Regions from separate parts of the Sphingomonas zeicaulis genome, predicted to be linked through region 2. Evidence: predicted binding sites of a transcription regulator. Region 2 holds the regulator's gene; the other holds the start of a gene.
What was found. Region 2 encodes LexA, which represses DNA repair genes until DNA is damaged. Its sites were predicted from a motif close to GTTCCNCNCTTGTTCT; they were not measured.

Region 1: the regulator LexA is predicted to act here: its motif matches at 1,552-1,567, upstream of FHS96_RS02680 (DUF6771 family protein).

Annotation. Positions count from the first base shown of each region.
Region 1 covers NZ_JBNPXQ010000001.1:535,280-538,689, forward strand. The annotation lists gene FHS96_RS02675 (protein adenylyltransferase SelO) at 1-1,448, opposite strand, end outside; gene FHS96_RS02680 (DUF6771 family protein) at 1,576-1,776, shown strand; gene FHS96_RS02685 (hypothetical protein) at 1,863-2,042, shown strand; gene FHS96_RS02690 (hypothetical protein) at 2,230-2,442, opposite strand; gene FHS96_RS02695 (winged helix-turn-helix domain-containing protein) at 2,969-3,410, shown strand, end outside.
Region 2 covers NZ_JBNPXQ010000007.1:158,407-161,816, reverse strand. The annotation lists gene ligA (NAD-dependent DNA ligase LigA) at 1-1,005, opposite strand, end outside; gene maiA (maleylacetoacetate isomerase) at 1,054-1,680, opposite strand; gene lexA (transcriptional repressor LexA) at 1,887-2,573, opposite strand; gene FHS96_RS21000 (molybdopterin molybdotransferase MoeA) at 2,631-3,410, opposite strand, start outside.

The DNA of each region.
Region 1 (3,410 bases), on a different contig from region 2:
TCCGGCCGTGGCGGCGTCTGATAATCTGCATCCGCGGCGCGTTCTTCGAACGGTACGGCAAGCACCTCGACGAGCCGCTCGAACGGGGCGAAATCCTCGTTGTCGACGGCGGCGCGGATCACTTCTTCGACGCGATGGTTGCGCGGGATATAGGCCGGGTTGGTCCGGTTCATCGCCGCTGTCCGGGCAGCGGGATCCTGCGGATCGTCGGCCAGCCGTTGCCGCCATCGATCCAGCCACGCGTCCGCCGCGGTGGGATCCACGAACAATTCGCGCACCGGTTCGGCCGCGTCGGGCGCCTGCGCGGCGGCGAGGCGCCGGAAGAACAAGGTGAAGTCCACCTGGTTGGCGGTCATCGTCGTCAGAAGGTCGCCGGCGAGCTGGGCGTCGCTGTTGCGTTCGGCGGCCAGTCCCAGCTTGCGTCGCAATCCTGTCTGATAGGCCGCCTCGAACTGCGGGCCGAACGCCTCCAGCGCATCCTCGGCGATCTTCACCGCCTTCTCGGCGTCGGGATCGAGCAGTTCGAGCAAGGTTTCCGCCAGCCGCACCAGATTCCACAAGGCGATCCGCGGCTGGTTGCCGTAAGCGTAACGGCCATCCCGATCGATCGAGCTGAACACCTTTTCCGGATCATAGACATCGAGGAATGCGCAGGGACCATAATCGATGGTCTCGCCGGAGATCGACATATTGTCGGTGTTCATCACGCCATGGATGAAGCCGATATGAAGCCAGCGCGCGATCAACGCGGCCTGTCGGGCGATCACGCCATCGAGCAAGGCGCGATAGGGTTGGGGATCGTCCGCCGCCTCGGGATAATGCCGGGCGATGACATGGTCGGCGAGCAGCCGCAGCGCTTCCTGATCCCCGCGTGCCGCGAAGAATTGAAAGGTGCCGACGCGGATATGGCTTGCAGCGACGCGGGTGAGGACTGCGCCGGGCAACACCAGTTCGCGCATCACGCTGTCCCCAGTCGTCACTGCCGCCAATGCGCGCGTGGTCGGCACGCCGAGCGCGGCCATCGCCTCGCTGACGAGATATTCGCGCAGCACCGGCCCAAGCGCAGCGCGACCATCGCCACCGCGCGAGAAGGGGGTACGGCCGCCGCCCTTCAATTGCAGATCGCGCCGGCGGCCGTCGCGGTCGATCACCTCACCCAGCAGGATTGCCCGACCATCGCCCAGTTGCGGCACGAAATGACCGAATTGGTGGCCCGCATAGGCTTGCGCGATCGGCTGGGAACCGATGGCAACGTCCCGCCCCGACAGGATCTGCAGTCCGGCCTCGCTCGACAGCGCCTCCGGATCGAGGCCAAGCTGTTCCGCCAGAGGGCGGTTGAGGCGGATCAGCCGCGGCGCGGGCGACTTCATCGGCGCGACATGCGCGTAGAAGCGGTCGGGCAGGCGGGCGTAGCTGTTGTCGAACGGCAATGTCAGGGTCACGGGCACCTCGGCTTTCCGCCGAGGTGGCGACTGCGCGCCCGTGGCGCAACCCCGTCGCTCGGGTGTAACTATCGCGTCCTCGATCCGGCGCATCGGGGCTTGTCATTATGTTCGCTATTTGTTCTCATGCGGCATGGACCAGAGACTCGATACCCGCCGCCTTTCCACGATCCTGCGTGACGCGCCTGCCTGGGCGCGGCTGGGGCTGACCTTGCCAGATCCGGGGCTGCGCGAACGCGCCGCGGATGCGCTTGCCGCCACCATCGTCAGGCGGATGGGTGAAGCGTCAGCCGCGCCAGAGCAAGAGGATCGCGACCAGCTCCCCCTGCTTTAAGGTGTTCTGTCAAAGGATTTTCTCTAATCCTTGGAACGATTTGCGCTGCCGGACGCTTTACCGATGATCATCAACGAGAGGCGGAAATGGCCACGGCGATGCTTGCGCGAAGGGAAGTTGAGATGTTGGCGGAAAACGAGAAAGCCTATCTTGAACGGCGGGAGCGCGAATGCCTCGCTATCGCCGAGCGCACCAACAATCGTGGCACCGCCCGCGTCCATTTCACGTTCGCGAAGCTTTATCGTCAGGAATTGGAGAGGCTGTGATGTGACGTTCTCCCCGGCGCGCAGGGTCGGGGAAGAGACTATCCTCGCAGCGGATGGTAGAGGCCCCGGTTCGGGACTGGTTGATCGCATCGCAGCAAGGATGTCGGCGCTGATCCGGCCCCGCGATCAAAGGCTTTGCCGTTGGCGCCCGTCCCCAAGCAGAGGTCAGGGGAAGCAATAGGAAAAATCAATCCACCCGCATGCCATGCGGCCTCTGCGCCATGTGCGCGAGGTTGCGATTGTGCGTTTCGATCTCATCGATCGTGGGGGCGCGCCAGCCCGCAGTCGCGCGGACCAGCATCGTGCCGCAGCGGCGGCACGGTGCCCAATAATCTTCCATATCGTGCCGCGCGCGCTGACGGTTGGCATCGTGGCCGACGATCCGGCACAGCAGGTTCATCGGTGATCCTCGGGTTTCAAGCGCGGCCATGCGCTGCACCGCGGCCAGCGGAGAAGGCGACGACGCCGGCCCTATCCTTGCCGTCCTCCCGCTCGGCAGGCCGCCCGTCCCGACTTGCGGTCGGAACGTCTCCGGCGAATGCGGATCTGATCAATTCGAACATGATCTCTTTCGTCGGTGAGTCCGCGAGGGACAGCGGTCGAGCGATCGGGAGGACGTCTGATCCGGCGACAGACGATGATGCCGGCTCAGCAGGGAAGGATAGGCGTCGGCCCATATGATGCGACTCCGAGGGGCTTTGTCCAAAGGCTCGGCGCCCGTCCTAGCCGTGGGCGGCACACGCAGGCGTGACCACCACATTAAAATATGTTCACGTCGCCGTACCGCACGCCGCCCCGCCCCGTGACGGCAACAGCCGATTACAGCCTGATGACATGACGCGTTTGTAACGGGTAGAACTCCATCCGATGGGCTATGCAGCGACTATGGATGCGCATTTTGCTCCGGCGCGGCAGCCGGTCCCGCGATGACCGGCAAGATCCTGCTCGTCGAAGACGATGCCGCCACCGCAGAGTTCGTCGCCAAGGGTCTCGATGAGGCCGGCTATACCGTCGATCGCGCTGAGGATGGTCGCACCGGCCTGTTCCACGCCACCGACGGCGGCTACGACGCGATCATCCTCGATCGCATGCTGCCCGGCATGGATGGCATGGCGGTGCTCGCCGCGATCCGCGCCGCGGAAATCAGCACGCCGGTGCTGATCCTGTCTGCGCTGGGCGCGGTCGATGCGCGCGTCGAAGGGCTCACCTCAGGCGCCAACGACTATCTCGTCAAACCCTTCGCCTTCGCCGAACTGCTCGCGCGATTGCGGCTGCTGATCCGCGCGCAGGCGCCGGCGGCGGGGCGTCAGGTCACCCGGCTCGATTGCTCGGGGCTGGAGATGGATCTGCTCTCGCGCAAGGTCCGTC
Region 2 (3,410 bases):
GTCGATCGCGCGCAACGTCGTCTGCGCGCGTTCGGCGGGAAATTTGTGCGCGATCGCCCAGCGCGGCGCCTTGGCGACGAAGCCCAGCCGCTGCTGCCAGTCGAGCCGGTCGACCTTGTAGACGACGCCGTCGATGTCGAACGGCAGGTCTGCGCGCTGTGCCTCGATGCGACGGTAATGCGCGAGCGCGGCTTCCACCTGAACGCATTCGACGAGCAGGTCGCTGACCGGCAGCCCCCAGCTTTCGATTGCGCGCATCACGCCATGCTGAGTTTCTGCGGGCAGCGCCGACACCTCGCCCCAGCCATGGGCGAGAAAGCGCAGGGGGCGTGTGGCGGTGATCGCCGCATCCTTCTGGCGCAGTGATCCGGCGGCGGCGTTGCGCGGATTGGCGAACTGGCGCGCCTTCTCCGGATCGCCGGCCTCGGCGAGCAGGCGCGCATTGAGTGCGGCGAAATCGGCTTTGGCCATATAGACCTCGCCGCGGACCTCGAACACGTCCGGTACGCCGTCGGGCAGTTGTTCGGGAATATCGGCGATGGTGCGGACGTTGGGCGTTACGTCCTCGCCGATCTGGCCGTCGCCGCGGGTCGCGGCGAGCACCAGCCGGCCCTTCTCGTAGCGCAGCGAGCAGGAGAGGCCGTCGATCTTGGGCTCCGCGGTCAGCGCAACGCGATCGCCCTCGCCGAGCGCGAGGAAACGGCGGACGCGGAGCACGAATTCTATGACGTCGGCATCGTCGAAGGCGTTCTCGAGGCTGAGCATGGCACGCGCATGCGTTACCTTGGCGAGCACACCGGTCGCTTGCGCGCCGACCAGCCGCGACGGTGAATCGTCGCGGATCAGGTGCGGGAATTCCGCCTCCAGCGCCGTGTTACGCCGGATCAGCGCGTCATAATCGGCGTCGCTGATCTCCGGCGCGTCCTGATCATGATACAGGCGGTTGTGGTGGGCGATCTCGCTGGCGAGATGGGCGAGTTCGGCTGCGGCTTCCTCGTCGGTCATGCCGCCCCTCTCCCACCGGTGCCGCCCCGGATCAAGTATCCCCGCGCGCTACTTGACCTGATCCGGATGCGCCGCGGCGAATGCCTCGATTTCCTGCCCGGCGGCATCGATGCGGACGAGCGTCGGCATATCGTCGAGCGGGAGCGCGAAGCGGCGGGCATTATACATCTGGGGGACAAGGCAGACGTCGGCCATGTCGGGCGCGTCGCCGCCGAGGAAGCGCCCGGATCCGACGGCGGATGCTTCGAGCGCGAGCAGTCCCTCACGCAGCCAGTGGCGATACCAGTCGTCGCGCGCAACGTCGTCGATGTCGAATTCGCGCTTGAGATGCTTGAGCACGCGCAGGTTGGTGAGCGGATGGATATCGGCGACGATCATCAGCGCTTGCGCCAGCGTCTTCGCGCGGCGCGCGGGATCCTTCGAGACCATCGGCGGATCGGGATAGTTGGCGTCGAGATAGTCGATGATCGCCAAGCTCTGGGTCAGTTCGAGCCCGTCGATCTCAAGCGTTGGTACAAAGCCCTGCGGGTTGCGTGCCAAATGCGCGGATGAGCGTTGCTCGCTCGCCAGCAGATCGACCGCCACCCGCTCATAGGCGATGCCTTTGAGGTTCAGGGCGATGCGAACGCGATAGCTGGCGGATGACCGCCAATAGTCGAACAGGCGAATGGGCATCGTCTCTCCACGCGGCACGGATTGCTCGTGCCTTCAGGTTGCCGCCGTACCACTCCCTTCCCCCTCTGGGGAGAGGGCGGGGGAGAGGGGAAATCGCGCCAAGCGGAGAGCCAGTTCAGCATCGCGATGCTGCATATTCTGCTGATCGCGCCGCGCTCGATCTGCCTTACCCCAACCCTTCACTGAAGGGAGGGAGTTAAACCCCATCAATGATAGCGGCGTAGCAGCCCGGCCAGCTTGCCCTGGATCCGCACCTGGTCCGGCGCGTAACGCTGCGGATCATAAGCGCGGTTCGCTGGATCGAGGCGGACCATTGAGCCTTCGCGGCGGAAATATTTGAGCGTCGCTTCAGCGTCTTCGACCAGTGCAACGACGATTTCGCCGTCGCGGGCGACGTCTGTGCGGCGGATCAGTGCATAGTCGCCATCGAGGATGCCGGCCTCGACCATCGAATCCCCGGAGACTTCCAGCGCATAATGATCGCCGGTGCCGAGAAGTGCGGCGGGCACCGAGAGCATGCGATCGCTCTCCATCGCCTCGATCGGCACGCCGGCGGCAATGCGGCCATGGAGCGGAATCTCGATCACGTCGTTCGCGGCGATCGGAAGCGCGCGGGCCGGAGCCTTGGCAGGCGCTACCGCCGGGGCGGGGGCCGCCGCGGCCGGCTTGCGCTCGGCACGCTCGGGCATCTTGACGACTTCGAGCGCGCGGGCGCGGTTGGCGAGGCGGCGCAGGAAGCCGCGTTCCTCAAGCGCACTGATCAGGCGGTGAACGCCGGACTTGGACTTGAGGTCCAGCGCCTCCTTCATCTCCTCGAACGACGGCGACACACCGGTCTCGGCGAGACGGTCGTGGATGAAGCAGATCAGCTCATGCTGCTTGCGGGTCAACATCGCCAGCACCTTCCAAAGGAACGAATGGCGAACGCGTAACCCGCGGAACAAAAGGTGTCAAGCGAGTGGCAGGAACAAGCACGACTCGCCGATTTGTGCGGGGTTGGCATGAGCCTCGCGAACGATCAGGGCGTCGGCGCGGGCAAGCGCACGCATTGCGGCGCTGTCCTGCGTCGCGCCCGGAACCAGCCGCCCGTCAATGATGGCCGCGCGCACATATTCGGCGCGATTGGCCGTCGCCGGCAGGTCGCCACCGAGAATGCCCGGCAGCGGGACGGGCGCGGGCCGCGCCGCGCCGGAAAGCGCCGCGACCAGGGGGGCCAGGAACAGGCTGGCGGTAACAAATGCGGAGACCGGATTGCCCGGCAGGCCGAGTGCAACGGCGGTGCCGAGCCGCCCCGCCATCAGCGGCTTGCCCGGTTTCATCGCGATCCGCCAGAAATCGATTTCGGCACCGGCGGCGATCAGCGCGGGGCGAACAAGGTCATGATCGCCGACCGATGCGCCGCCGGTGGTCACGAGGATGTCGGCCTCGACCGCGCGGAATGCGCCCGCCAGCACGTCGAGCCGGTCGGGCAATATGCCGAGGTCGACGATCTCGACGGGAAGCCCCGCAAGCAGTCCGCGCAGCATCGGGCCGTTTGAGGCTGGCAATACGCCCTCCACCAACGGTGCTCCCGGCGGTGCCAATTCGTCGCCCGTCGAGACGGTCGCGACGCGCACGCGGCGGCGGACTTGCAGGTGGCCGTGACCGCTCATCGCCGCAAGGCCGAGTTGCGCCGGTCCCAGCCGCACGCCGGCTTCGATGAGCACATCACCGCCAAGGAAGTCCGAACC